Regions from separate parts of the Ruminococcus sp. SR1/5 genome, predicted to be linked through region 2. Evidence: predicted binding sites of a transcription regulator. Region 2 holds the regulator's gene; each other region holds the start of a gene.
The links. The regulator LexA, encoded in region 2, represses DNA repair genes until DNA is damaged. The targets are predictions, from matches to a motif close to CNAACANNTGTTNG.

Region 1 (10,142 bases), 2.6 Mb from region 2:
GTTTTCTGCTCGATCAATGCATCCATTCCATGCAGCATGGCACCTCCGCCTGTAAGAACGATTCCTCTGTCCATGATATCTGCCGCCAGCTCTGGCGGTGTTTTCTCAAGAACGCCATGGACTGTCTCCACAATCTGTCCGGTCGTTTCCCGCAAAGCGGTCCGGATCTCCTCAGATGTCAGTGTTGCCACCTTCGGAAGTCCTGTGATGATATTTCTGCCCTTGACCTCCATCGTGCGAAGATCCGCTTCTTCACTGGCTGTTCCGATCTTGATCTTGATATTCTCCGCTGCATCTTCCCCGATAAAGAGGCTGTGCTTCTCACGTACATAATTCATGATCGCATGATCAAAATTATCTCCTGCAACCTTCACAGAAGCGGAAACAACCACTCCCCCTACCGATATGACCGCAACATCCGTGGTCCCTGCACCGATATCCACGATCAGATTACCAAATGGCTTGGTGATATCTACACCTGCACCGATAGCAGCAGCGATGGGCTCGTCCACAAGAAAAACTTCCCTGGCTCCTGACTGATAGGCAGCTTCCTCAATTGCTTTACGCTCAATCTCCGTGATCCCACTCGGAACACTGATGCTGACTCTCGGTTTCCGGAACGCTCTCCGTCCCATAGCCTGTGAAATAAAATATTTCAGCATCTTTTCCATTACATTATAATCTACGATCACACCTCTTCGGATTGGCCAGATCACTTCCATATTGGAAGTCAGATGGCTTGCCATCTGTCTGGCTTCCTCACCGATTGCTCTGATCTTCTCTGTATCTTTATCATAAACAACCACAGAGGGCTCTCTTAAAACGATTCCCTTGCCTGTGGAAAACACCAGACTGTTTCTGGTTCCCAGATCGATTCCAATATCCTTTGCCGGCATAAATCCTCCCGCCTGCGTCATACACGTTCATATGCTGACGCATTTATGACTTATTCTGTTCCGGTCTGTGCCGGAACGTTCCCGCACTTCATTATATACAAAACCACAGAAATTGAAAAGAACTTTTACCGGTTATTTCTGTTCCAGATATTTTTTCACATATTTACCGGTGTAGGAAACCGGATTCTCTGCTACTTCCTCCGGAGTTCCTCTGGCAATTACCGTTCCGCCTCTGTCACCGCCTTCCGGTCCGATATCAATAATATGATCCGCCGTCTTGATCACATCCAGATTGTGCTCAATGACCACAACGGTGTTTCCTCCTTCAGACAGACGGCGCAGGATCTCGATCAGCTTGTGGACATCCGCAAAGTGCAGTCCTGTGGTAGGCTCATCCAGGATATAGATCGTCTTTCCGGTACTGCGCTTGCTGAGTTCTGTGGCAAGCTTGATACGCTGTGCTTCTCCTCCGGAAAGAGTGGTGGAGGGCTGACCCAGACGGATATAGGAAAGCCCTACATCATACAAGGTCTCGATCTTTCTCCTGATCGACGGTACATTCTCAAAAAATGTCAGTGCTTCTTCCACAGTCATATTCAATACATCATAAATACTCTTGCCCTTATACTTCACTTCCAGAGTCTCACGATTGTAACGTTTGCCCTTGCAGACTTCGCAAGGCACATATACATCCGGAAGAAAATGCATCTCGATCTTGATGATTCCGTCACCGCTGCAGGCCTCGCACCGTCCGCCCTTGACATTAAAACTGAAACGGCCTTTCTTGTAGCCCTTTGCCTTGGCATCTGCGGTGGCTGCAAAAAGATCACGGATCTGGTCAAAAACTCCGGTATATGTGGCAGGATTGGAACGAGGAGTTCTTCCGATCGGGGACTGGTCGATATTGATCACCTTATCCAGCTGATCGATACCCAGGATGTCATCATGTTTCCCGGGGATCACTCTGGCACGGTTCAGGTCTCTGGCAAGTCTCTTGTACAAGATTTCATTGATCAGAGAGCTCTTACCGGAGCCGGAAACACCTGTGATACAGGTCATCACTCCCAGAGGAATATCTACGTCGATATGCTTCAGGTTGTTCTCTGCCGCACCCTTTATATGAAGAAATCCGGTTGGTTCCTTCCTCACTTCCGGTACCGGGATCTTCAGCCTTCCGCTTAAATAAGCTCCTGTCACAGACTGCTCATTTTTCATCAGATCCTCAGCTGTCCCCATTGCGACCAGTTGTCCGCCATGTTCTCCGGCTCCGGGGCCGATATCGATGACACAGTCTGCAGCACGCATGGTATCTTCATCATGCTCCACCACGATCAGACTGTTGCCAAGATCACGGAGACGCATCAGTGCCCCCAGAAGCTTGTCATTATCTCTCTGGTGAAGCCCGATACTCGGCTCATCTAGGATATATGCAACCCCCACAAGCCCGGATCCGATCTGTGTGGCAAGACGAATCCTCTGAGCTTCTCCGCCGGAAAGGGTTCCGGTAGCTCTTCCAAGTGAAAGATACTCCAGGCCAACCTCTGCCAGAAATCCAACCCTGGCGCGGATTTCCTTCAGGATCTGTCTTCCAATAAGCTCCTGCTGCTTTGAAAGCTTCAGATTGCGGAGAAAGCCCTGCAGCTTCTGTACCGGCATATTGGTCACTTCATAAATATTCTTATCCGCCACGGTCACTGCCAGGGACTCCTTCTTCAGCCTCTGTCCCTTACATGTGGTGCACGGAGTAATCCGCATAAAGCTCTCGTATTCCTGCTTCATAGCCTCGGAACCGGTTTCACGGTATCTCTGCTCCACATTGCGGATCAGTCCCGGGAACGCCACATCGTAAACGCCCTCTCCCCGCTGTCCTTTATAATAAACCTTCACAGAATGACCGCCGGTACCATGGATGAGGATATCCTGGACCTTCTTCGGATACTCGCAGAAAGGTGTATCCAGAGAAAATTCATATTCCCTTGCCAGGGCATCCAGGATCGCTCTGGAAAAGCTTCCCTGCGTGGTACAGGACTGCCATCCGAGAACAGCGATAGCCCCTTCATTGATACTCCGTTTCTTATCCGGGATCATCAGATCGATATCAAATTCCATCTTATATCCAAGACCCAGACACTGGGGGCAAGCACCAAACGGATTATTAAAGGAAAAGCTCCTGGGTTCGATCTCATCAATGCTGATGCCGCAATCCGGACAGGAAAAACTCTGACTGAAATTCAGAAGCTTCCCGTCCATAGTGTCTACTACCAGCAGACCATCCGCCAGATCCAGCACGGTTTCAATGGAATCGGAAAGACGCTTCTCTATTCCCGGTTTCACAATAAGTCGATCCACAACGATCTCAATGTTATGTTTGATATTCTTATCCAGCTTGATCTCCTCAGAAAGCTCATAGAGATTTCCGTCGATCTGCACTCTCACATATCCGCTTCTTCTGGCCTGATCCAGAAGTTTAACATGGGTTCCCTTGCGGCCCCGCACTACCGGTGCAAGAAGCTGGATCTTCTGGCGTTCCGGAAGCGTCATGATCTGATCCACCATCTGATCTACCGTCTGTTTGCGGATTTCCCTTCCACATTTGGGACAGTGCGGGATTCCCACACGGGCATACAGAAGTCGGAAATAATCGTAGATCTCCGTTACCGTACCCACTGTAGAACGGGGATTCCGGTTCGTTGACTTCTGATCAATAGAGATTGCCGGCGGAAGGCCCTCGATACTCTCCACATCCGGTTTCTCCATCTGTCCCAGGAACTGCCTCGCATAGGAAGAAAGTGACTCCATATAACGTCTCTGCCCCTCTGCATAAATGGTATCAAATGCAAGAGATGACTTACCGGAGCCACTGAGTCCGGTAAGTACCACAAACTGGTCTCTGGGAATATCGACGCTAAGATTCTTAAGATTATTCTCATTGGCTCCGCGTATCCTGATAAAACGCTTCTTATCGTTTGCTTCTGCTGACATGAAAGCCTCCTACTCTGTCCGGTCATAAAAAATACTCCGGTATTCTTCTCAACAGCAGAATCTACCTCTCTTATTCCGCTGTAAAACTTCTGATTTTTTATCAGTATACTGCCAGAACATCCGTTCGTCAAGGTGAAAAAATCGACAAATTTTTCTACAACAGAAAATCCGCCATCACTCCATTGCTCACATGGATTCCCTTTCTCGAAAGATATATCCTGTCTCCTTTTTGTTCCAGCATTCCGATCTCCAGATGTTTTTTCAGGACCTCTCCGTAAACGTTTTCCATATTTTTTCCGAAATATTCTGCAAACGCTTCCATTGAAACGCCCTCTGTCATCCGAAGCCCCAGAAACATAAACTCAGCCATCTCATCTGCCTCTGTAAGGCTTTCCATATTCTGGCGGATCTTATCCGGAAACGCACTGTTTCCAATATATTCCTTCATATCCGCAGTATTGGAAAAACGCATATGCTCCAGAAGTGAAGACGCCCCAAGTCCCAGTCCCAGATAATCGATCCTCTGCCAGTATCCCTTATTATGACGGCATTCCCGTCCGCCTTTCGCATAATTGGAGATCTCGTACTGATGAAACCCATATTCCTCCAGGATCCCTGCCGTATTCTCATACATACGGTACTCCGTATCCTCATCCGGCAATTTCAGCTTTCTCTCCCCGAAAGGAGTGCCTTCCTCAATGATCAGACTGTAGGCGGAAATATGTTCCGGCGAAAGCCCTGCCACCGTGCGGAGATTTTTTTCCCAGTCTGCATAAGTCTGTTCCGGAATGGCACTCATCAGATCGATATTGATGTTGGAAAAGCCTGCATCCCTTGCCATAAAAAAGCTCTCCTGAAACTCTTCCCACGTATGGATCCTTCCAAGGATCTTTAATTCCCGATTCTGTGGGGACTGAAGTCCCAGACTTAATCGGTTGATTCCGTGTTCCAGATATATTTGAAGTTTTTCTTTATATAAAGTCCCCGGATTTGCTTCGATGGTGATCTCAGCATCCGGGGCCACAAAAAACTTATTTCTGATCTGATCCAACATCTCTCCAACAAGAGACGGATCCGGCACGGAAGGTGTTCCTCCGCCGATAAAAACTGTGGTGATCTCCCTGTCCGAAAAATCCGGAACAGCGGCAATCTCCCTTTCCAGAGCCTGGAAATATTCACGCTGCCTCTCTTTTCCGGCAGGTCCGGAAAGGAAATCACAGTAATCACATTTTTTTACACAAAACGGAATATGGATATAGAGCTCCAGCGGTTTTTTCGCCTCATTCTCCATCCATGGCTCCTTCCTCTCCACCACTACCTGATGTATCATTATCCTCATCGGAGCTTGTATCTTCACCGTCACTATCTGCATTATCCGTGCTTCCATTCGAAGCAGCCGGTGTTGGTGTCACGCCATCGATCCCCAATGCCTCACTGCCGTTTTCTGCCAGGTACTCATTGACCATTGTCAGATTTCCATTGCTCGTCACTGCATCCGGATCTACGGTTTTCGGATCAGGAGTGGCAGTCGGTTCCGGCGCTGTACTGATTTTGATCACACTTTCCTCTTCTGCATTTTTCTTCTTTGAACCACATCCGGTAAGCAGAGCTCCTGTTATAGCCAGAAGTCCTGCTGCCAGAAACAGTTTTTTTATATTTTTTTCAAAAAGTCATCTCCTATTTATCATCCAGCTTCAGGACACTCATAAATGCCTTCTGCGGGATCTCCACGTTACCTACCTGACGCATACGTTTCTTACCTTCCTTCTGTTTTTCCAGAAGCTTCTTCTTACGGGAAATATCTCCACCGTAACACTTGGCAAGTACGTCTTTACGCATGGCTCTTACCGTCTCTCTGGCAATGACCTTGCTTCCGATAGCTGCCTGGATCGGGATCTCAAAGAGCTGTCTCGGGATCTCGTCTTTCAGCTTCTCACACATCTTTCTTCCACGCTCGTAAGCAGTATCTGCATGCACGATAAAGGAAAGAGCATCCACTTCTTCTTTATTCACAAGGATATCCAGCTTCACAAGCTCACTTCTCTCATATCCGTCCAGTTCGTAATCCAGGGATGCATAACCTCTGGAACGTGACTTCAGTGCATCAAAGAAATCATAAATGATCTCGTTCAGCGGCAGTCTGTATTTCAGGAGTGCACGGGTTTCTTCCATATATTCCATGCCTTCATACTGACCACGTCTCTCCTGGCAGAGATCCATGATCGCACCAATGAACTCTGTGGTTACCATGATCTCCGCCTTCACCATAGGCTCTTCCATGTATTCGATCTCTGAAGGATCCGGAAGGTTGGTGGGATTGGTCAGCTCGATGATCTCACCATTGGTTTTATAGACCTTATAGATAACACTCGGTGCTGTAGTTACAAGATCCAGGTTATACTCTCTCTCCAGACGCTCCTGGATGATCTCAAGATGAAGAAGTCCCAGGAAGCCGCAGCGGAAACCAAATCCAAGGGCGATCGATGTCTCCGGTTCATAATAAAGGGAAGCATCGTTGAGCTGAAGCTTCTCCAGTGCGTCACGGAGATCGCCGTACTTGGCACCATCTGCCGGATAAAGGCCACAATAAACCATAGGGTTTACCTTCTTATATCCCGGAAGCGCCTCTGCACAGGGGTTGTCCGCATCCGTTACCGTGTCACCCACGCGGGTATCACGGACATTCTTGATGCTGGCTGTGATATATCCGACCATACCTGCTGTCAGCTCGTCACATGGGATAAACTGACCCGCTCCAAAATATCCAACCTCCACAACCTCCGTAGTGAATCCGGTCGCCATCATATGGATCCTCGTGCCCTTTTTCACACGTCCGTCCTTCACTCTGCAAAATACGATAACACCCTTATAAGGGTCATAAACAGAGTCGAAGATCAGAGCCTTCAGAGGTGCATCCACATCCCCCGCCGGCGCCGGGACCTTATTGACGATCTGCTCCAGGACCTGGTCTACATTCAGTCCTGTTTTTGCGGAGATCTGCGGTGCATCCTGCGCTTCAATTCCGATCACATCCTCGATCTCATTGATAACACGCTCCGGATCCGCACTTGGAAGGTCGATCTTGTTGATCACCGGAACCACATCCAGATCATGGTCCAGTGCCATATATACATTGGCAAGTGTCTGAGCTTCGATTCCCTGTGCTGCATCCACAACAAGGATCGCTCCGTCACAGGCAGCAAGGCTTCGGGAAACTTCATAGTTAAAGTCCACATGTCCCGGGGTATCGATCAGGTTAAAAATATACTCATTTCCGTCCTTGGCTTTGTATACAATACGAACCGCCTGGGATTTGATGGTGATCCCTCGTTCTCTCTCAAGGTCCATATTATCCAGAACCTGGGCCTGCATTTCCCTCTCGGTAAGAAGTCCCGTCATCTCGATGATACGGTCCGCAAGTGTTGACTTGCCATGGTCGATATGTGCAATGATACAAAAATTCCGAATTTTACTCTGGTCTATCATTCAGGAAGTCCTCCTTAAATTTCTCTCGTATAAAGCGTTCAGAACGCATATTTTTCCATACTGCTTTTTATCATATCATATTTCAGCCTTCTTTGTCACTGCCTTTCAGAACTCTGTTTAAGATATCTGCAAAAGGTTCCATGGCATTTCGGACTTCCTCCACGGTATTTGTCTGTGCTCCGGCCTCCAGAAGCAGGGCCCGTGGCTTAAGATGCAGATTATAGCGAAGACCTGCCAGATAGATCCCCCGGTAAAGATCGGGGTAATACTGTGCCGCCTGATATTCCAGCTGAAAGGAAAATGCCAGATTCTCTTCTATGTAAGGATTGGGCAGATAACTCACTGCCCCCTGACTGACTGTATAGCTTAATCCATTATAAAAAAGCAGCTGAGCAGTAGGTTTTCCATTCACCTGCGTTACCAGATGACGCTCATCCGGCACACCATCTCTGTGAAGATCAATCACAACTTCAATGGTGGGATTTTCTTCCAGCACTTTTTCTATGGATGCCCTGGCATAATCATAAGCCTTGCTCCTGTCCAGTGTTCCTCCCATCATATCAAAGGCATCTGTTATATGAATGACCTGGTATCCATATGTTTTTTCCAGAAGTTCAGTAAGATGATCTCCCACTCCTACGATGGTGTCCTCAGTCTGTCCTTCTCTTGAATCTGCAAAAGCCTCCTGGGAATGGGTATGATAAATCAGGATCTGGGGTACCGATGAATCCTTTTTAACGGACAGATCCTCCTTCAGAAAACGGGGCGCACTGATCTGCTGCGCATTCGTTTCCGTATTGGAATCCAATATAAAAAACTGATTCATCACATAGTCAAAATCTGCCAGTTTCGCCTGAGACAAGTCAATCTGCGGATGTGGCAGTGCCACAGTCTCCTGTTCCTTCGCAGTATTTTCACCGGATTGGTTCTCCTCTGACGGAGGAGTCTCCGGTTCTGTGTTCCCCGGCTCCGTAGCTTCCTGTTCTGAACCTCCCGGCTCTGTAATTTCTGGCTCTGCAACTTCCTGTTCTGCATTTCCCTTAACAGTCTCCTTTTCATTTTTTTGCCGTCAGGAGATTTTTTCTCTGCCTCTTCCGCTTCTTTCTTTTGAATTTCTTTTTTCTTTTGAAGCTCTTCTTTCTTCTGAAGGGCTTCTTTCTTCTCCACTTCTTCCGCCTCGGCCATCAACAGCGTCTCCTGCTCTTTTCGGTTCTCTGCTTCCACTTCTTCACCCAGATGCTCTGCGTTTTTTTCCTGCAAAAGCATCTCTGTTTCCCGGTCTCTGCCATTTTCCTTCTGCAGAGCTTTCTTTTCCAGAAAGCAATACAGCGGCAGCTGTCTGTAGATCTCACCATGCCTGAAAAAATCTCCCGGAAGGACAGCCACCACACCCAGGAAGATCAGGCTCAAAACCACGCAGAAAGCCCTCTGGATATTCGTCACCCACGATCACCTCTTATGGTATTTTATGACCTGTCCTCTTCGATTAGACTATCGGAAAAAGCCAGATTCAGTCCCTCGGAAATGGTAAAGCTTAAATATCGTACCGTTTCATCCACATCCTTTGGTGTTACAAACATGGTGTAAAGCTTCGGCGAGATCATTTCTTCCAGAAACTCCTTCTGCTCATCCTCCTCCAGTGCCTCCAGAAGCTCTGCCATGGAATCATGGACAATAGTAGCCGCATCCACCACAGTCGGAACACCGATCCCGATCACACGGACCGAAAGATTCTCTTCATTCAGGCCTTCCCTGTGATTCCCCACGCCGGAGCCCGGACTAATCCCGGTATCCGTGATCTGGATCGTCCGGTTAAGTCTTGTCGTACTTCTGGCCGCCAGCGCATCTACGGCGATCACCAAATCCGGCTTTGTCTCCGAAACAACACCCCGAACAATTTCCAGAGTTTCCATTCCGGTCTGTGCCATCACACCCGGAACGATACCGCTGATCTGATGCATTTTCATATGTTCATTGCTCTTCAGCCCATATTCCCGGATCACATGCCTTGTCATATGAAGATTGGAAACTGCACGAGGGCCAAGGGAATCCGCAGTAATCTCCTGATTTCCAAGGCCTACCACCAGGATCGACTGCTGCCGTCCGAGATCGATCAGCTCCCGCAAATGATGTGCCACCTCTTCCGAGATCTCCCTGTGATAATCCTCATCCGGAACGGAAAGATCCGGTGCCTCAATGGTAATATAGGTCCCCTGTGGTTTTCCCATGGTCCTGGCTCCATTTTCCGTTGTGATCCGCACTACGGTAGTCCGAACATCCTTTTCCTCATCGTATCTTTCCCTGATCTCTACTCCACGTACTTCTACGTTTTCCGCCTGAAAGCGTTCCGTTGCTTCCAGCGCCAGGTCTGTTCTGATTCTGCTCCTTCCAGCCATACTCTCATCCTCTTTTTCTGTAAGATTGCAAAGACTTTTTCGCTGCTGCCTGCAGCTTTTCCGGTGTTTTCCCTTTTATTATTTCCCCTTTTTCCCATAAATATGTATCATTTCCCCTTTTCCACACAGCATCTGGTATTTTTTGCATATTTTTTTGGAATTTTTGCGAAAAACATCTTGACATTCCTGTGCACGTATAATAATATATATAAGCATGTTTCATAGGAGCGCCCGTGTCTGTTCCTGTGAATGTAATTTAATATTATATTTTTAAGGAATCGGAGGTGTACGAATTGGCTAACATTAAATCCGCAAAGAAGAGAATCTTAGTTAACAGCACTAAGGCTGCAAGAAACAAAGCAATCCGTTCTGCAGTTAAGAC
Region 2 (10,142 bases):
ATATTCCGTTCATTTAAATTAAGAAAATCCGTAAATGTGGTAATATCTCTCTGATAGGCCAGATTTGCCAGTTCACGGATTCTCTTAACAAAAAGTTCTTCTTTATCCATGAGGTTAATAACCCACTCTAACAGACGGCACAGAACCGCCAAGGATATTCTGAAGATCACCTGTAATATCTACATTATATGGTCCAAGTACAAAAATATAGCTGGATACCTGCTGAAGGCTTCCTCCAAGTGAATAACATGCACCGGAAGTAAAATCGATGATCCTCTGTGCAAGCTCCACATCGATTCCTTCAAGATTCAGGATCACGGTAGAATTATCGACCAGTGTATCCGCAATTTCTCTTGCTTCCTCCATGGTTGTAGGCTTGATCACACAAACTTCCATATTGGCAGCCTGGGAAGAACGCTTGCTTGTACGCATTGGGGTAATCTTGGAAGAAGGTGCCGGTCTGGAAATACGTTCCTGCCTTGCCGGGGCCTTGGCTGCAGCTGTCTTTGCAGATGACTTAGCAACAGGTGCCTTAACCGTTTCATCTTCCGGCTCATCATCCAGAAAATCCTCTTCCTCGTCATTTTTTTTCTTGGAAAATTTCTCAAAAAATTTCTTCTTTGGTTTCTCTTCCATATCATCATCTTCATCGAGGAAATCGTCATCATAATCGTCCTCATCCTCAAGAAGGCTATCATCTAACAATTCGTCATCGTCATAATCGTCGTTCAGTTTGATGGCATCTAAAAACTTGTCTAAAACGCCCATTTTAAATCTCCAATCTTATTAGTCTTATAATGCGTAATTTCTTGCACCAAAAATACCAGTGCCTACACGCACCATCGTAGCGCCCTCCTGCACGGCAACCATGTAATCTCCGGTCATTCCCATACTCAGAACACTCATAGTAACATTATTAATGTTTTTAGCAGCAATGTCAACACTTAATTTCTTAAGTTCACGGAAAATTTCGCGATTTTCCTCTGCATTATCAACATAGGGAGCAATTGTCATGAGCCCCTTTATCCGAATGTGTGAAAAATCTGCGATCTGTTCTATAAGCGGTAAAACTTCTTCCGGTTTCAGACCAAATTTACTTTCTTCCTGCGCTACATTTACTTCTATAAGGATCGGAACAATAACCGCTTTTTTCGCTGCTTCTTTTTCAATCGTCTCGGCCAGGCGAAGCGAATCTACAGAATGGATCATTGCAACTTTATCCACAATATATTTTACTTTATTACGCTGAAGATGTCCGATCATATGCCATTTGACATCTGAAGGCATCTGATCATATTTATCCACGATCTCCTGCACTTTGTTCTCTCCAAAGACACGTGCTCCGGCATCATAAGCCTCCTTCAGCATCTCCACCGGTTTGGTTTTGCTTACTGCGATCAGTGTGACTTCATTCGGATCTCTGTTAATTTTATTGCAGGATTCATTAATATTTTTCTGCACCTGTGCCAAATTTTCCGCTACCATGATATAAATCCTCCTTTAATCAGTAAAGTATATCCTGTTCACTTACTTTATCTGCATTTTTCACAATACGGTCATATCGGACAAGCCCATTATAGGTTTCCTTTGATACAACCGCATATTCCTCATTTTCATCCAGGATCTCGATCCGGCGGAATACCGCATATCCCTGATTGACACAGAAAACTCCCTCCAGAACTTCTGTATCTCCGATGATAAACTTCTCTCCACTATCCGGCTCAACAAGAGCATCGCCTTCTTTAAATTTATTCTTGTCTACGTAATAAATATAGCTTGTTTCCTGTGTTTCTTTGTCTGTGATCTCATCACGGCCATAGATACCGGCACTGACAAAGGTTGTCGTACTGTCGCCTTTTTTATTTCTGCCGGAAAGCATAAATCCGGATTGCTGTGTTTCATCATCCGTCGTAAGATATTTGGAAGGTATTGCATAAAACTCCTTCGTTACGATAGAAGATAACGGGATCTTTAAACCTGTCACATTGTTCGTGACAAGTTCTATTTCCAGAAACCGGTCTGACGCATATCGGATCAGTCCTTTATTAAAATCAATCTTACCGTATTTAGCCCCATCGATCTCCATGATTGAAAAGTCTCCTGTCTGCGTCAGATCATCTTTCAGGAACTTGACGCGGATCGATGTACGCTCCTTCAGATTAGCAGCCTGCTTCTCACTTAAAGGGATCAAAAGACTCCAGCGTTCATCTGTAATGATCGTATAAATATCATCTCCGGCCTTTATCTGTCCATCTGTTTTCAGATCCGTTTCCTGATAGGAATTCTGATCAAAATCAGCAGCTGTGACATTATCAACGGTTTTGGTTTCGTAGCCATCTGTAGAATACAGGATGATCCCGTCTGTCTGCGCACGGCGGATATTTGGATCACTGGAAACTATAGTTGTAACTGTGGCTTCCTCTCCATCTTCAGACGTCGTGCTTGCAGAAGAAGCTCCCGAACTGTCTGAAGCATACTGAAGGATGCTTCCATTGAGCTGATATTTAAAACTATAGGCACTGTTGAATTTGCTGGGATCAAATCCTTTGGAAAAGCTTTGCATATTACTGCGTATATCCGCCAGCTCCTCTCTGCTCAGAGAGGTTACATTGTCTGCAGATCTTGAACTGTTCAGGCTGTAGACAGCACCGTTGGCATTGATCTTGGTACCTTCCCTTGCGTAATATGTAACGTAACCGCCCGCATCTGCCTGCACTACGTTCTCTGTCATGATCGCCAGCCCTGTGTATGTCTCATTCATGGATAACGGACCGGAGGGAACCTGATAAGATTCCATATGAGAAGCTGTAAGATAAAGAATCACACTAAAGATCATATAGATAAAAATTGCTCCGAACATTACAGTTCCAATGTTCAGACCAAAAATTTTACGAAGCTTTGCTAAGAATCCCGGAGTTTTTCCGGAATGTACTTTATTATCCGGCAAATGAATGCCTCCTTTACATCGTTCATCTCTTAAAGTTCGTTTTATTGTAACATTTTATTTAAATGAATACAAGCTTTAAAACGTGCGAACATACTTTCCGAATATCCGTTTGCCATTTTTTCAAAAGTATGTTATACTATTCAAAATATAATTTCGTGATGCTGTCATATTATGGTCGACAGCAGATAAAATCAACCCAGGGAGGTAAGTACACATGACATATGGCAGAATCAGTAAAAAGCAGCAGGAAATACTGGATTATATGAAAAATGAGATCCTTAACAGAGGTTTTCCGCCCTCCGTCCGTGAAATCTGTGAAGCAGTAAACCTGAAATCCACATCTTCCGTTCACTCCCATCTGGAAGCTCTGGAAAAAAACGGATATATCCGCAGAGATGCCACCAAGCCCCGTGCGATCGAGATCATTGATGATAATTTTAATCTGGTCCGCCGCGAGGTTGTCAATGTTCCTCTTGTAGGCACTGTTGCTGCCGGACAGCCGATCCTGGCAGTGGAAAATATCGATGCTTACTTTCCGATCCCGGCTGAATATATGCCCAATGAACAAAGTTTCATGCTGACTGTCAAAGGCGACAGTATGATCAATGCAGGTATTTTTGATGGAGATCAGGTTCTTGTAAAGCAGCAGGCAACAGCAGAAAACGGCGACATGGTAGTTGCTCTGATCGATGATTCTGCAACAGTTAAGACTTTCTACAAAGAAAATGGTTATTATCGACTTCAGCCGGAGAACGACAATATGGAACCGATCATCATCACCGGTAATCTGCAGATCCTCGGCAAAGTATTTGGTGTATTTCGTTTCTTTTCATAAAAATATAAACAACAGATCCCACCCAATGTAATGTGATCTAAAAAGAGAGATATCTTTAAGGTAGCTGTACAGCCCCACAAAGATATCTCTCTTTTCTTTTTCAACAGAAAACTTCTGCTTTTTGATTTCTTCTTATTTAGTTCACATAATATTTTTACAGTAAACTAATACAACAAATTTTACTCATTCTCACCAAGAAATTCTTCCGCATCAAGAATCTTGCCGTCTCTCCAGATCCTCTCAAGATCGTAGAAAAGTCTGTTTTCCTCATCAAAGATATGGATGATCATATCACCGTAATCCATGAGGACCCAGCTGGAGTTTCTGGTTCCCTCGATCTGTTTTGCTTCATATCCGGCACGGCCAAGCATTTCATCTGCATTGTCAACCATTGCCTGTACCTGATTCTGGTTGGAAGCACTTGCGATCACAAAATAATCTGCGATCACGGAAACCTCATGGATATCAATGATCTTGATATCCTTTGCTTTTTTATCATCCAGTGCCTTGCAGGCGATCCGGACCATCTCTTTTTCGATACTCATAGAATTTTAATCCTCCTGTCTGTTGGCTGCATCCTGCATTTTTCTGTCATGGAGTTCTTTATAATAAACATAAGCATCCCTGGTCGTACTGTCGATTTCCTTGGGATTTTCCTCCAGATATTCCAGTGTATCCTTTAAAATCTCATACATACACTCATCCAGATCTTCAAAAGCAATCTTTCGCACCTTCGCAAGATTCGGAGCTTTGTCACGCATTGGTTCAATATAGTCTGAAATATATACGATCTTCTCAAGAAGGCTCATTCCCGGTCTTCCTGTTGTATGATAAGTGATCGCTGTCAGGATCTCTTCGTCTTTAATATCATATTTACTGCTGGCCACATAAGCCCCCAGTTTGGCATGAAGAAGAAACGGATGATCCTTTTCAAAATCTGATACCGGAATATCATGCTGGCTGCACAGCTTCAGTTTCTTTTTATTAGGAATACACTTTGCACTGTCATGAAGAAGTCCTGCAGCCTGTGCATCCTCCAGATCATAATCATAAACCATGGCAAGCGCAGCACAAGTGTACATAACCCCCATTGTATGCTCAAATCTGGCCTCATCCAGATATTTGGAAAGTTTCTTTTTTATCTTGATAAAATCATATTTTCCCATCTGAATCATTTCCTTTATAGATATCGTTTTTCTCAATATAGGAAATCACAGGCTTGGGAACATAATAGCGGAGACTCTGCCCGCTTTCATGCCAGGAACGGAGCAGCTCACTGGAAACATCAATATTCATGGTATCCAGTCGAATAAAATTCCCGTTATACTTCTGTGACAGAAGTTGCATCTGCTGATCAAGTTCCTTCAATGGAGTATGATCTCTGGTTGCCACTACCAGTACTGCTTCCTGACAAATGCGTTCCGGTTCCATCCAGGTATCAAAATTAAAAAGCGAATCTGCACCGATGATAAAATAATACTCTGTGTCCGGATTCGCTTTATTCAGCTGTTCCAGAGTCCGGTAAGTATACGTATAGCCTTCCTCATGCATCTCGATCAGAGACAGCTCAAAGTGAGGATTATCCTCTATGGCAAGACGGACCATTTCCGCACGCTGTTCATCAGTCGCTCTGCCCTTACGGTTCCGTTTATGAGGTGGATTTCCGCAGGGCATGAACAAAACTTTATCAAGCTCAAGCTGTTCATAGGCTTTTTCTCCCAGGATCAAATGCCCCATATGAATGGGATCAAAAGTACCACCCATGATTCCTATTTTTTTGTTGCTTTGCTCATTTATAACCTCCCGAGATTACGGAAGAATGATTTTTTCTTGTCCTTTTTACCTTCTCTGTAGAGAACGATCTTTTTACCGATCACCTGTACTACCTGAGATCTTGTTCTCTCTGCAAGAACCTGTGCCATTTCACGTGGATCCTCCAGACAGTTCTGAAGAACGCTGATCTTGATCAGCTCTCTTGCTGCAAGAGCTTCCTCAACAGCAGCGGTATTTTCAGGAGTAAGACCACCCTTGCCAAGCTGAAGGATCGGATCCATTGTCATGGCAAGGCCTTTTAAATATGCTCTCTGCTTACTTGTCATTGTCATACCTCTTATTTATAATAATCAAAATCAAAGCCATACATACGAACCGTATCGCCTTCCTGGATACCGGCTTTTTCCAGTTCCTCCAGGATACCGCCCTCTTTCAGGAATTTCTGGAAGAAGGCAAATCCCTTCTCAGAATCCAGATTTGTATAGCCAAGCATTTTTTCAATCTTAGGACCTTCCACAAGGAATACTTCCGGATCTTCCTCGCTGCGCTCCACAGTAAACGGAAGATTTTCATTTACAAGAACATCTTCCGGGAAGAATTCCTGTTCAAACACTACCGGTTTCATCGGGCTCTTATCCAGAAGCTCTTTCACATGGAAAAGGAGTTCTCTGACACCCTGCCCGGTAACGGCTGAAATTGGATAAACCGAAATACCCTGTGGCTCAAATTCTGCTTTCAGTTGATCAATAGGGCTTTCTTCGCCATCATCAAAAATACAGTCAATCTTGTTGGCTGCGATCACCTGCGGTCTTGCTGCAATTTCCGGATTGTAGACCTCCAGTTCTTTATTGATCTTGTGGATATCCTCCACTGGATCACGACCTTCTACGGAAGCGGCATCTACAATGTGGATGATAACTCGTGTACGCTCAATATGACGGAGGAATTCATGTCCAAGTCCCACACCTTCTGATGCACCCTCGATCAGTCCCGGAATATCAGCGATAACAAAGCCGCCGTTATCAGTATCTACAACTCCAAGATTAGGGCTCAATGTTGTAAAATGATAGTTGGCGATCTTCGGCTGTGCATTTGTTACACGGGAAAGGAAAGTAGATTTACCAACATTCGGAAATCCTACCAGACCGACATCTGCGATCACTTTAAGCTCAAGGAGAACCTCAAGCTCCTGAGCCGGCTGTCCAGGCTGGGCATATTTCGGTACCTGCATGGTAGCTGTTGCATAGTGCTGATTGCCTTTTCCACCACGACCGCCTTTTAATACGACCTGTCTGCGATTCTCACCGGACATATCCGCGATGACCTTGCCGGATTCCGCATCCATGATCACCGTACCTTCCGGAACCTTCAGGACCACATCCTTACCGTCTGCACCATGGCAGCGTTTTTTACCGCCTTCCTGGCCATCCTCAGCTTTATATTTTCTTCTGTGTCTGTAGTCTCCGAGAGTATTCTGGCCCTCGTCGATCTCAAAAATCACATCACCGCCACGGCCACCATCGCCGCCATCCGGCCCGCCATTGGGTACATACAGCTCACGTCGGAAGCTTACATGTCCGTCGCCGCCTTTACCGGAGCGGATAATGATCCTTGCTCTATCTGCAAACATATTACACCTCTATTCCAAAAAAGGCTCCAAACCGGATCGATTTGAAGCCTTTTACCTATTTCATTACTCTGCGTCTACAGGAACGATAGAAACCTGTTTCTTATCGCGACCTTTTCTTGTGAATCTTACGACTCCGTCTGTAAGTGCAAATAAAGTATAGTCTTTACCGCAGCCTACGTTTTCACCTGGGTGAATCTTGGTTCCGCGCTGTCTGTAAAGAATGTTTCCGGCTTTTACAAACTGTCCGTCTGCTCTTTTCGCACCTAATCTCTTAGACTCGGAATCACGACCGTTCTTTGTAGAACCAACTCCCTTTTTATGTGCGAATAACTGAAGGTTCATCTTCATCATTGTTGTTACACCTCCTTGACTTTTACTGTCAAATATCGATTGTTATAACTACCAGCAATTTCCGTCAGACCGAGAAGTAAGGAATCCATAAGGAGCATCCCCCGTTCAGAAAGATCATTTCTGAAATGAATGGAAACAAATCCATCCTTTTCCTGCACATCAAATTTATCATCTGTGAATTTTTCAAGAGAATTCACCGTGGTAATGATCAGTGCAGATACCGCAGCACAGACAATATCCTGTCCGGCTTCTGCATAACCGGCATGTCCCTTCGAAATAAATTCTTCGTAAGATCCGTTTTTCTTTCTGACTTTAATTGTAATCATGATGACACCAGATTAACCGTTAATCTTTTCGATCTTAACTTTGGTGTACTGCTGTCTATGTCCGTTTTTCTTGTGATATCCAGTTTTGCGTTTGTATTTGTAAACGATGACCTTGCGATTCTTACCGTTTTCAACTACAGAAGCGGTAACACTGGCATCTTTTACATCCTCGCCAACCTTTAATCCGTCATTGCTGACTGCGATCACGTTGTCAAATGTTACGGTTTCACCAGCTTCTACACCGAGCTTTTCAACTTTAATTACGTCACCCTCGGCAACCTTGTACTGTTTACCACCTGTTGCAATAATTGCGTACATCTGTGGCACCTCCTAATTATTTACTCGCCAAATTCGGTGGCTTCTGTTCTGAAACTGAAGCTCTTTAACCTCTTTGTGCGGCATACTCGATTATCATAACAGTGACATACTGTTATGTCAATAGTTTTTTTGATATTTTTATTATTTTTTGTAAGCTCCCGAATGTCCTCGATCACCGGACGTCTTACTTTCTTTCTGGTCATTTCCAGGATATGCAATGGTGTGATATCAATGGCCCTGCTCTTTATCGGATCCTTTCTGAGAAGCTTCTGTAAAACATGAAAGAGTTCATCTCTGTGATCCGGATTTTCCATGTTGATAAAATCGATCAGGATAATACCTGAAAGATTACGCAGCCGCAACTGCCGGCCGATCTCCGCAGCCGCTTCCAGATTGATCTTGCGGAAGGTTTCTTCCATTTTCTTCTTTCCGGTGTATTTTCCACTATTTACATCAATGGATACAAAGGCCTCCGTCTGCTGGATCACCAGAAATCCGCCGCTGTTCAGCCATACTTTTTCTTTCTGGATCGCATCCAGTGCAGTTTCCACACGATACAGCTTATAAAGCGGAAGAAGTTTGTCCTGATAAAAACGAAGCTTTTCTTTAAGCTCCGGGCTGATCTCTTCCAGATATCCCCGGATCATTTCCCCGATTTCCGGCACGTCGGTAATGATCTCATCCAGGTCACGGCCATAAGCATCTCTTACAGCAGCCACATAAAATGGTTCTGTCTCCAGTACAAGACTGAAACAGGTACGGTTCCGTCCCTGAACTACGGCTTTATGGTAGCGGCCCTTCAGCCACTCCAGTTCCTTCAGGATCTCTTCTTTGGAAGCGTCTGCGGCATTGGTCCGGACAATGATACCGAATTCCTTATCCGGACGCTCTGCTTCCTCTTTCAGCCATCCGCTGAGGCGATGGCGATCTTCCAGTGCCAGCTTGGAAGACAGACCAAACTTTTTATCTCCTGTAGTGAGAACAAGATATCTTCCCGTAAAATTCAGATTGGATGTCAGTGCCGGAAGTTTTCCCTTCATGGCATCCCTGCTCACCTGTACCAGGAGCTCATCTCCAGGCCGCAATGGTCCGTTTCCTTTTCTTCCTGCGGAAAAAACAGCTCTCTGTGCCTCTGCAAGAGAATAGTAGCATCTCTTTCCAGGCTCGATCTGCACAAAAGCCGCCTGGATATTGGATGCGATATTTTCGACCTGTCCGGTATATATATTTCCAAGAATGGATTTTTCCTGATCGGATTCCAGTCGGATCTCAACGATCCGTTCCTCCTCCGAAAGGGCCGCTACTGTACAGGGCACACCATGGATATCCATTCTTGTTATGATCAGTTTACTCAATTTCCTCACCTAATGATTCCAGAGTCACAAAACGTGGGCTTGCATTTTCTCCTTTATCGGCATACATTTCCAGACGTTTCACTGTGAAGGCAAATTCCGGAAGTTCTTCTCCAATCCAGTGGAAAAAGGTGTTTGTTACCATCTCCGGCTTCGTATAATTAGAGCTTGCAGATGCCAGCATATAAAAGAACCCATTCTCTCTTACTTCCATTTTATAGATATTCGGACGAAGATCGATTTCCTTTTCGCTGCGCTTGGTCTGCTTGGTCACTTTGATCTCCGGCTGTGCCAGAAATTCTTTCACACGGCTTTTCCAGTCAATAGAAGGCTCTTTGCCCGGACGGAATTCCACAAGATAATCTGCTGCTGCCACCAGTGCCATCGCTTTACCCGCTTTTCCATCCTCTACCTTGCGGACGCTAACGATATGCATCCCCTCTGCCATCTGTTCCTCCAGACGGGCTGCGATCTCTGCAGTAGGCATATCTTCTGCCATTTCCAGGTCAAAATAATCTCCGAGACTCTCCATCCCCACTCCAAGCGGAACCGCAAAAGACATGATCATATGCGGGCTGTATCCACCGGAAAACGCTACCGGGAGCTCTGC
Region 3 (10,142 bases), 2.0 Mb from region 2:
GATGCGGTTTCCATCCCGGTGATCGCCTCCGGTGGTGCCGGAACCCTGGAGCATTTTTATGATGCACTGACAAAAGGCGGAGCAGATGCGGCACTGGCAGCATCTCTGTTCCACTACAAAGAGCTGGAGATCCGGGAAGTGAAGGATTACCTTGCGGAAAAAGGAATTTCCGTGAGAAGATAAGTTGGATGAGAGGTGATAGATATGGCTCCTATAGCAGGAGACTGGCAGGAGGCACTGAAAGGTGAGTTTCATCAGCCCTACTATGCCAAACTTTATAAAACCGTGATGACAGAATACAGAACAAGAAAGATTTTTCCGCCGCCGGAAGATATGTTCAATGCGTTTCATTTTACGCCTCTGCATCAGGTAAAGGTTGTGATCCTGGGACAGGATCCCTATCACAATGACGGACAGGCTCATGGGCTTTGCTTTTCCGTAAAAAAGGTGTGGAAACACCGCCATCTCTAGTGAATATTTATAAGGAACTTGAGGATGATATGGGATGTTATATCCCAAACAACGGTAATCTGGAAAAATGGGCAAAGCAGGGCGTGCTTCTTTTGAACACAGTGCTGACTGTACGTGCACATCAGGCCAATTCCCACAGAGGGATCGGCTGGGAACAGTTTACCGATGCGGCCATCCGGATCCTGGACCAGGAGGATCGCCCGATCGTGTTTCTTCTCTGGGGGCGGCCTGCTCAGATGAAGGCATCCATGCTTCATAATCCGAAGCATCTGATCCTGGAAGCACCACATCCAAGTCCCCTTTCTGCCTACCGGGGATTTTTCGGATGCAAGCATTTCAGCAAGGCTAATGAATTTTTGAAAGCCAATGGGGTAGAACCTGTTGACTGGCAGATTGAGAATATTTAAGTTAGGGAAAGTAAAATGGGTAAAAAAATGATAACACACTTGTGAAAAACGCATCTTTTCTTATGGTTGCGGCGCTGATCTCCAAGATCATCGGAATGCTGTACAAGAGTCCGCTTTCAACTACACTGGGAAGTCAGAGCTTTGCACTTTTCCAGTTTGCACAGAATGTATATTTTATTCTGCTGATGATCGCGTCCTTCAGTATTCCTCAGGCTGTATCCAAGATCATGGCGGAGAAGATCGCTTTTCACAGATATAAGGATGCACAGAAGGTATTTTACGGTGCACTGATCTATGCGGCAGTTGCCGGCGGTATCGTGGCGCTGATCTGTGTATTTGGTGCAGGAATCCTGGTTCCGGACAGTATGGCTAACGCCCGTCTGGCACTGCAGATGCTTGCGCCCACAATTTTCATGTCCGGTCTCTGCGGTGTATTCCGTGGATATTTCCAGGCATACCGCAATATGATGCCTACATCGATCTCGCAGATCATTGAGCAGATCTTTGTGGCAACCTTTGCGCTTCTGATGTCACATGTATTTATCCAGCATTTTTCCGCAACAGGAGATATGGATCTGGTCCATCGCTGGGGTGCGGCAGGTGCTACCATGGGTACCGGAGCAGGTGTGGCTTCTGCGCTGATCTTTATGCTGATCGTTTATGGGGTAAACCGTAAGATCATCCGGAAAAGGATCGTCAATGACCGCCATTCTGTAAATGAGAGTATGGGTCATGTAATGAGTAATATCGTGCTCATCATCATGCCGATCATTCTCAGTGCTTTTATTTATAATGTAAACGGATATATCAACAGCTATATGTATTCCGGTATCATGGATATCAAGGGTGCTGCCAAGGACGTGATCCAGACCTTGTATTCTGAGTACGGATATTATATGACGCTGATCAATATCCCGCTTACCCTGGCAAGTACAGCACCGACATCTATGATCCCTGAGGTTTCTGCGCATTATGCAATGCACGATATTGAAGGTGCAAATATGAAGACAGACCGTGCCACATGGATCAGTATGCTGATCTCCATTCCGGCGGCAGTAGGTCTTGCAGTTCTCTCCGGACCGATCACGAGACTGATCTTCCCGGGAACCAATGGCGTAGGCGGACAGCTTCTGATCCTGGGAGGAATCACCATTATCCTGAATGGCAACTCCAATATCACCAACGGTGTACTTCAGGGAATCGGCAAGCCGAAGCTCCCGATGATCCATGCAGCCATTGCACTGGTGGCAGATGTGATAGCCATGGCCCTGCTTCTGGTATTTACCAATCTTGGTGTTTATACCATTGTCATTGCCCAGATCGTTTATGCAGTTGTGATGTGTCTTCTCAATGATCGTTCCATCAAGAAATATATGGGCTATAAGAATCCGTGGAGAAGTGCTTATTTAAGCCCGTTCCTGGCATCTATCCCGATGGGAGTCGTTGCGGGAGTGGTGTATTACGGCCTGTATGCACTGATCCATTCCAATGTGATCTGCCTTGGTATTTCTGTGATCCTGGCAGCAGTTGTATACTTTATTGTATATCTGTTTGTAAGCAAGCCCGGTGAAGAAGAACTGGGTATGATGCCTGGTGGAAGATATATGAAGAAACTGGCGAGAATGATGAAGATCATCTGATCTGTAAGTCCGATCAGTAAACGGCAATACAGTTATTCGGTGCAGAACTTAAAGTGAACACAGCTAGCATAGAAAAAAATACTCACAGATTTGTTCCGGCAGATTTCCAGCCGGAGGATCTGTGAGTATTTTTTATTGTATCAGGTCTCTGGAAATACAGGCTTTTGAAGAATGGATTCCTTTTAGACTTTTTTCTGTGAAAACAGTCTTATGATCTCCAAAGTAATGTTCACAGCGGCATCCATTCCTTCTGCTGTAATATGCTCATAAGGCCCGTGATAGGCATGTCCGCCGGTTCCGAGATTCGGGCAGGGCAGTCCCATAAAGCTTAACTGTGCACCGTCTGTGCCGCCGCGGATAGGCAGGATCAGCGGTGTGACATCGCAGCTGTGGCAGGCTTCCTCTGCCAGAGATATCAGCCATGGGCAGGTATCGATGATTTCTTTCATATTGCGGTACTGCTGGGTGATGGTAAGAGTTACGGTACCTTCCCCCCATTTTTCATTGAGGATCTCCGTGATATGTGTGAGCGTTTTCTGACGGATCTCAAAAGAAGCGGCATCGTGATCCCGGACAATATACTGAAGCTCAGCCTGGGAAACATCTCCTTTCATGGAACACAGATGGAAAAATCCTTCGTAATCATCTGTATTCCTGGGAGTATCTGCCGCCGGAAGCATGGAGTTAAATTCCATGGCAACGAGGGCTGCGTTGATCATGGTATTTTTGGAAGAACCGGGATGTACATTAACGCCCTGGAAGGTTACTTTTGCACTGCAGGCGTTAAAGTTTTCGTACTGGATCTCGCCTTCCGTATCACCGTCTAGGGTATATGCATAATCCGCACCGAATTTTTTTACATCAAAGTGTGCCGGTCCCATGCCGATCTCTTCATCCGGAGTAAAAGCAACGCAGAGAGGTCCGTGAGGTATTTTTTCCGTAAGGATATGCTCCAGCGCAGTGAGGATCTCTGCAATGCCGGCCTTGTCGTCTGCGCCCAGGATCGTGGTTCCGTCTGAGGTGATCAGGGTACGCCCGGCAAGTGAAGCAAGATGGGGGAACATTTCCGGGGAAAGAGTTCTGCCGCTTGTGCCGAGAGGGAGCTCTTTTCCATCGTAATCTTCTGTGACCACCGGTGTGACTGCATGGTCGCAGAAATCGGAAACCGTATCCATATGAGCGATAAAGCCCAGTGCTTTGCAGTGCTCCAGACCTTCTGTAGCAGGAAGATGTGCATAAACGTAACAGTGTTCATCCAGAGATACATCAGAGATCCCAAGGCCTTTCAGTTCCTCCACAAGAAGCCGGGCCAGGTCAAACTGGCACTGGGAAGAGGGGGAAGAAGAGCTTTCTTCATTGCTGGGGGTGGATATTTTTACATAGGATAGAAGTCGTTGGTATGCTTTCATAGAAGAATATTCCTTTCTGAAAAATTCCTTCCGGAACAGACGACAGCTGTATTTATGGAATCCGCCTGTTTTTCCGGAGATAATAACAGTATACCACACAGTATCCGTATATTTTCAGAAAAAATATCCCACGATGTGAAAACCTGTGCTATAATCTGTGAGATAATAAAAAACAGGAGGATTTGAGAGTGGAAAAAAGAATCATACAGGTCGAAGAAAAAGTACCTGCAAAGATGCTGATACCGTTAAGTATCCAGCATATGTTCGCCATGTTCGGAGCATCCGTACTGGTGCCATTCCTTTTTGGTATCAGTCCGGCTATTGTGCTTCTGATGAATGGTGTGGGAACACTCCTTTTTATTTTCATCACAAAAGGAAAGGCACCGGCTTATTTGGGCTCCAGTTTTGCCTTCCTTTCACCGGCTCTTCTGGTGATCAGCAAGTATGGATATGAGTATGCCCTTGGTGGGTTCGTTGTTCTGGGTATTGCTGGTATGTGCGTGGCATTGATCGTCCGCCAGTGCGGAACAGATTGGATCGATATCGTGCTTCCTACAGCGGCAATGGGACCGGTAGTGGCACTGATCGGTCTGGAACTTGCGGGAAATGCAGCAAGTACGGCAGGACTTCTGGACGAGAAGGTAGATCCGAAGAATGTGATCGTATTTCTGGTCACACTTGGAGTTGCGGTATTCGGGCAGATCCTGTTCCGGGGCTTCCTTTCTGTTATTCCGATCCTGATCGCGATCATTGTGGGATATGTGGCAGCAGGTGCATGCGGGCTTCTGGATTTTACACAGGTAAGGGAAGCGGCATTTTTGGCTCTTCCCAACTTTACATCTCCGAAATTTAATTTTGAGGCCATTATGACGATCTTTCCGGCATTGCTTCTGGTAACCTCCGAGCATATCGGCCATCAGATCGTAACTGGAAAGATCGTTGGAAGAAATCTTCTGAAAGATCCGGGTCTCCACAGATCCCTGTTTGCGGATTTCTTCTCTACCACAGTTTCCGGATGCCTTGGTTCTGTGCCGACAACTACTTACGGTGAGAACATCGGTGTCATGGCAGTGACAAAGGTTTACAGTGTACAGGTGATCGGTGGTGCGGCAGTGCTTTCTATCTGCTGTTCCTTCCTTGGTAAACTGGCAGCCCTGATCAGTACCATTCCCGGTCCGGTGATCGGTGGGATTTCTTTCCTTCTTTACGGAATGATCGGAACCTCCGGCCTTCGTATGCTGGTTGACAATCACGTGGATTACAGCAAGTCCAGAAATCTGACGCTGACAAGCGTTGTCTTTGTTGTAGGTCTTTCCGGAATTGCCCTGAAGCTTGGAAATGTTGAGCTTACCGGTATGGTGCTGGCATGTGTGGTTGCCATGGCATTAAGCCTTGTATTCTATATTTTGGACAAACTGAAGCTGACCAACGATCAGTGACAGGAAATATATTGCATAAAAAGCAGATGAAGAGGGAAATCTTTTTATCTGCTTTTTTGCGTTCAGAGAGGAAAAAGAAATCATGTATGGGAAGCCTTTTGTCGGATTTTCAGAGATCCTGTCAACAAAAAAACAAAGGGATTTTCAAGTATCTTATTGACAATCATTCCGTTTTATAATACTATGTAATACAGAAAACACGAACAAAGGTTCGAATTAAAGGAAACCTGATTAGAAAGAGAATAAAGAATAGGAGATTACATAATGATCAGTGAAGAGAAGCAGAAGGCGCTGGAAGCGGCTCTTGGAAATATTGAGAAACAGTTCGGTAAAGGCTCTGTCATGAAGCTTGGAGATTCCAGTTCCCATATGCAGGTGGAGGCAGTTCCCACAGGATGCTTAAGCCTGGATATCGCCCTTGGTGTAGGTGGTGTTCCTAAGGGACGTATCGTGGAAATCTACGGACCGGAGTCCAGTGGTAAGACAACGGTAGCCTTACATATGGTCGCTGAAGTGCAGAAGAGAGGCGGAATCGCAGGATTTATCGATGCGGAGCATGCTCTTGATCCTGTTTATGCCAAGAGTATAGGTGTTGATATCGACAACCTTTATATTTCACAGCCGGATAACGGAGAGCAGGCGCTGGAGATCACAGAGACTATGGTACGTTCCGGTGCTGTGGATATCGTGATCGTGGACTCTGTTGCAGCCCTGGTCCCCAAGGCTGAGATCGAAGGAGATATGGGAGACAGCCATGTAGGTCTGCAGGCCCGTCTGATGTCACAGGCACTCCGTAAACTGACGGCTGTTATCAGCAAGTCCAACTGCGTGGTGATCTTTATCAACCAGCTTCGTGAAAAGGTTGGAGTGATGTTTGGCAATCCGGAAACTACAACCGGTGGACGTGCGCTGAAATTCTATGCATCTGTCCGTATGGATGTACGCCGTGTGGAAACATTGAAGCAGGGTGGTGAGATGGTCGGAAACCACACCCGTGTGAAAGTAGTTAAGAACAAGGTGGCTCCGCCATTTAAGCAGGCAGAGTTTGATATCATGTTCGGAACCGGTATTTCCAGAGAGGGAGATATCCTGGATCTGGCTGCAGAATGCTCCATCGTAAACAAGAGCGGAGCCTGGTATGCATATGAAGGGGATAAGATCGGACAGGGACGTGAGAATGCCAAATTATTCCTGCGAGAGCATCCGGAGATCCGCGATGAGATCGAGAAGAAGGTTCGTGTACATTATCATCTGGATCCGGCAGATGAGACAGCAGAAGCAGCAGTACAGGCAGAAGATACAGAGAAGGAAGAGTAATCCATGCTGGATCTGGAAGAACAAAACCGTGCAAGAAAGAAAGCCATGCGGCTTCTGGAACATATGGACCGCACAGAGAAAGGCCTGACGGATAAACTCCGTCAGGCTGAATTTTCACCGGAGGCAGTAGAAGATGCCATTGCTTATGTGAAGTCCTATGGGTATATCAACGATGCCCGTTATGCCAGAACCTATATCTCCTTCCGCATGGAAACCAGGAGCCGTCAGAAGATCCTCTCGGAACTTCAGTTAAAGGGTGTGGACCGTCAGACTGCCCTGGATGCCTGGAATGAGATGGAAGAGCTTATGGAACCGGACGAGCGGGAGGTATTACGCAGGACGATCGAGAAGAAATATGCGCCGGACACAGAGCTTGATGAAGGACAGATGCGAAGGCTGTATGGATATCTGGCCAGACGAGCGTTCCGGTATGAGGATATTTCCCATACCCTGGAAGAAATGAACATCCGGGTGAACCGTGATATGGAATGACTCTGCGGAGAAAAAGAGCCAGTTTATATATGCTAACCAAAATCTGCTTTTTCATGAGAAAAACTTGACATAAATGTGAAAAACAGCTAAACTTGTATTGTTGTATTTGTACAATGAAAACTAAATAAGGAGGTGCTCCTGTGGCAGGCACAATTATCGGTGTTATTGTCGCTGTGGTAGTCACGCTACTTATTGCAGTTCCTGTTACTTGCAAGGTTGCTGTTGACAAGAAAGTACGCAAGGATGCGGAAATCATAGGTACAGCAGAGGATAAGGCAAGGAATATTCTTGATGAAGCATTGAAAGCAGCAGAGACCAAGAAACGTGAAACTTTACTTGAAGTAAAGGAAGAATCTCTGCGAACTAAAAATGAACTGGAAAGGGAAACCAAGGAACGGAGAAACGAGCTGCAGAGATACGAGAAGCGAGTTTTGTCAAAAGAGGAATCTGTTGACAAAAAAGCCAATGCAGTGGAGAAGCGTGAGCTGGAATGTACAGCGAAATTTAACGAGTTACAAGAAAAAGAAAAACGAGTAAATGAACTTGAGGAAAAAGGAGTACAGGAACTGGAACGAGTTTCAGGTCTTACCTCCGAACAGGCAAAAGAAGAATTACTGAAATCTGTAGAAGATGACGTAAAGGTGGATGTTGCAAGACTCTATAAAGAGCTTGAGAACAGAGCCAAGGAAGATGCCAATAAGAAAGCCAGGGAATATGTAGTCAATGCCATTCAGAAATGTGCAGTGGATCATGTTTCCGAGACAACGATTTCTGTGGTACAGCTTCCAAGTGATGAAATGAAGGGAAGGATCATCGGTCGTGAAGGCCGTAACATCCGTACACTTGAGACACTTACCGGTGTGGATCTGATCATTGATGATACACCGGAGGCAGTGGTACTCTCCGCATTTGATCCGATCAGGAGAGAGATCGCCAGAGTGGCTCTTGAGAAACTGATCGTGGATGGACGTATCCATCCGGCAAGAATTGAAGAGATGGTAGAGAAAGCCCAGAAAGAAGTGGAAGCACAGATCCGGGAAGACGGTGAGAATGCTGCCATGGATGTAGGGGTACATGGAATCCATCCGGAACTTCTGAAGCTTCTTGGACGTATGAAATTCCGTTCAAGCTATGGACAGAATGCTCTGAGACATTCAATTGAGGTTGCACAGCTTTCCGGACTTCTTGCAGGAGAAGTTGGTGTGGATGTGCGTATGGCCAAGCGTGCCGGACTTCTTCATGACATTGGTAAATCCATTGACCATGAGGTAGAAGGTTCTCATATTCAGATCGGTGTGGATCTCTGCAAGAAATACAAGGAGTCCCCGATCGTTATCAACACGGTTGCGTCTCATCATGGTGATGTGGAGCCGGAATCTCTGATCGCGTGTATTGTACAGGCTGCTGATGCAATTTCCGCAGCAAGACCTGGAGCAAGACGTGAGACCCTGGAAACCTATACCAATCGTCTGAAACAGCTTGAGGATATCACCAATGAATTCAAGGGTGTAGAGAAATCTTTTGCTATTCAGGCAGGAAGAGAAATTCGTGTTATGGTCGTGCCGGATCATGTAAGTGATGCAGATATGGTTCTCCTTGCAAGAGATATTGCAAAGCAGATCGAGGCAGAGCTTGAGTATCCTGGACAGATCAAAGTTAATGTGATCCGTGAAAGCAGAGCGGTTGACTACGCAAAATAAGCTTTCAATGGAAGAAAGTTCTGGAAATACCAAAGGCCGGACAGCTTTTTAGCTGGCCGGCCTTTTTTTGTCATGCGGAAAAACGGTCATATTACTGGAAAAACAGGCGTAAACTGGTACAGGGTGAGTAAATGGAGAGTAAGACAGAGAACCGGAAGTGGAAAAATGCCGGACGTTTTCCGGCGGAGCTTCTTTTTATGACCGGAGTTTTTGCGGGAAATGTGTTGCCGAATCTGATCTGGAAAATGGAGTGGAAGCAGAAAACCCTGGCTTCTTTTTATCTGATCCGCAGCTTTGCAGGAAAAGATATTTCCGGCGGAGCTTATTTCCTGGAAGTGCTGCGACGAAGAGGAGGTTTTTTCTTCTGTTGTTTTTATGCGGATTTACAATATTCGGAGTGCCTTTGACGGTCGCATATATGCTGTTTTTGGGAATGGAGACAGGAATGATCCTGGCATTATCGGTTCTGGAATTTGGTATTTATGGCGGTGTGGCCGGCGCTGGACTTCTGATGCCGCAGTATCTGGTCTATATTCCGGCGTATTTTTATCTTGCAGGTATCGTATACAGACAATCGTATGGGATCTGGAAAAATTATGGACTTGTGCCGCAGAAAACAGGGGCTTATTTTCGGCAGGGGATCACAGTTTTTCTGCTGTATACAGGAGGAATCCTCGCAGAAAGTTTTCTGAATCCCTGGATCGTAGAAAAAGTTATAAAGGGCCTGAAATTTTTTTGAGGAAAATTTCCACAATATCTAGTGATGGTTTCCATAAAATCTGCGATATTTGGTGGTTTGTGCCGGAAAGTGTTGAAATTGTGCGGTTTTACGATGAAAAACTGTTTGATTTTATGTAAAATTCACAGTATAATTCAGTCATAAACGAGTATGATTTTAGAGAAACGGGATGCAGAGAAATGGATATAGAGATACGGGAATTTATTACATATTTACATAATAGAAAAAGGACGTCACATAATACAGAAGTATCTTACCAGAGAGACCTGAAGAAGATGGCAGTGTATTTTGCAGATCGTGGGATCTATGATATCCGAGATGTAGGAGAACTGGAGCTGGAAGGCTATCTCAGCTATATGGAGAGAGGACAGTTCGCTTCCTCAACGATCTCCAGAAATGTAGCATCTATCCGTGCCTTGTTTCAGTATCTTTATCAGGAGAACAGGATCGAGAGGGATCCGTCTCTGGAACTGAAGCCGCCCAAGGTTGAGAAGCGGATGCCGGAGATCCTTACTGTGGATGAGGTAG

Region 1: uvrA (excinuclease ABC subunit UvrA) is a predicted target of LexA. The motif match lies at 3,992-4,005, and genes of this name have one in related genera.
Region 3: recA (recombinase RecA) is a predicted target of LexA. The motif match lies at 5,567-5,580, and genes of this name have one in related genera.

The regions. Positions count from the first base shown of each region.
Region 1 covers NC_021014.1:3,481,728-3,491,869, forward strand. The annotation lists gene CK1_RS17365 (rod shape-determining protein) at 1-896, opposite strand, end outside; gene uvrA (excinuclease ABC subunit UvrA) at 1,029-3,878, opposite strand; gene hemW (radical SAM family heme chaperone HemW) at 4,033-5,169, opposite strand; gene CK1_RS17380 (hypothetical protein) at 5,159-5,437, opposite strand; gene lepA (translation elongation factor 4) at 5,556-7,364, opposite strand; gene CK1_RS17390 (stage II sporulation protein P) at 7,447-8,370, opposite strand; gene gpr (GPR endopeptidase) at 8,831-9,760, opposite strand; gene CK1_RS17400 (hypothetical protein) at 9,765-9,983, opposite strand; gene rpsT (30S ribosomal protein S20) at 10,054-10,142, shown strand, end outside.
Region 2 covers NC_021014.1:924,633-934,774, forward strand. The annotation lists gene CK1_RS18030 (YlmH/Sll1252 family protein) at 1-110, opposite strand, end outside; gene CK1_RS04790 (cell division protein SepF) at 115-768, opposite strand; gene CK1_RS04795 (YggS family pyridoxal phosphate-dependent enzyme) at 793-1,485, opposite strand; gene CK1_RS04800 (biotin/lipoyl attachment domain-containing protein) at 1,505-2,947, opposite strand; gene lexA (transcriptional repressor LexA) at 3,162-3,782, shown strand; gene rsfS (ribosome silencing factor) at 3,962-4,327, opposite strand; gene yqeK (bis(5'-nucleosyl)-tetraphosphatase (symmetrical) YqeK) at 4,334-4,948, opposite strand; gene nadD (nicotinate-nucleotide adenylyltransferase) at 4,935-5,579, opposite strand; gene yhbY (ribosome assembly RNA-binding protein YhbY) at 5,576-5,881, opposite strand; gene obgE (GTPase ObgE) at 5,893-7,185, opposite strand; gene rpmA (50S ribosomal protein L27) at 7,249-7,536, opposite strand; gene CK1_RS04840 (ribosomal-processing cysteine protease Prp) at 7,542-7,862, opposite strand; gene rplU (50S ribosomal protein L21) at 7,875-8,180, opposite strand; gene CK1_RS04850 (ribonuclease E/G) at 8,201-9,535, opposite strand; gene CK1_RS04855 (TIGR03936 family radical SAM-associated protein) at 9,528-10,142, opposite strand, start outside.
Region 3 covers NC_021014.1:2,952,408-2,962,549, forward strand. The annotation lists gene hisF (imidazole glycerol phosphate synthase subunit HisF) at 1-183, shown strand, start outside; partial or broken gene ung (uracil-DNA glycosylase) at 205-878, shown strand; gene CK1_RS14865 (putative polysaccharide biosynthesis protein) at 920-2,518, shown strand; gene pepT (peptidase T) at 2,701-3,927, opposite strand; gene uraA (uracil permease) at 4,116-5,366, shown strand; gene recA (recombinase RecA) at 5,631-6,683, shown strand; gene CK1_RS14885 (regulatory protein RecX) at 6,687-7,175, shown strand; gene rny (ribonuclease Y) at 7,316-8,875, shown strand; gene CK1_RS14895 (hypothetical protein) at 9,007-9,282, shown strand; gene CK1_RS14900 (hypothetical protein) at 9,243-9,614, shown strand; gene xerD (site-specific tyrosine recombinase XerD) at 9,794-10,142, shown strand, end outside.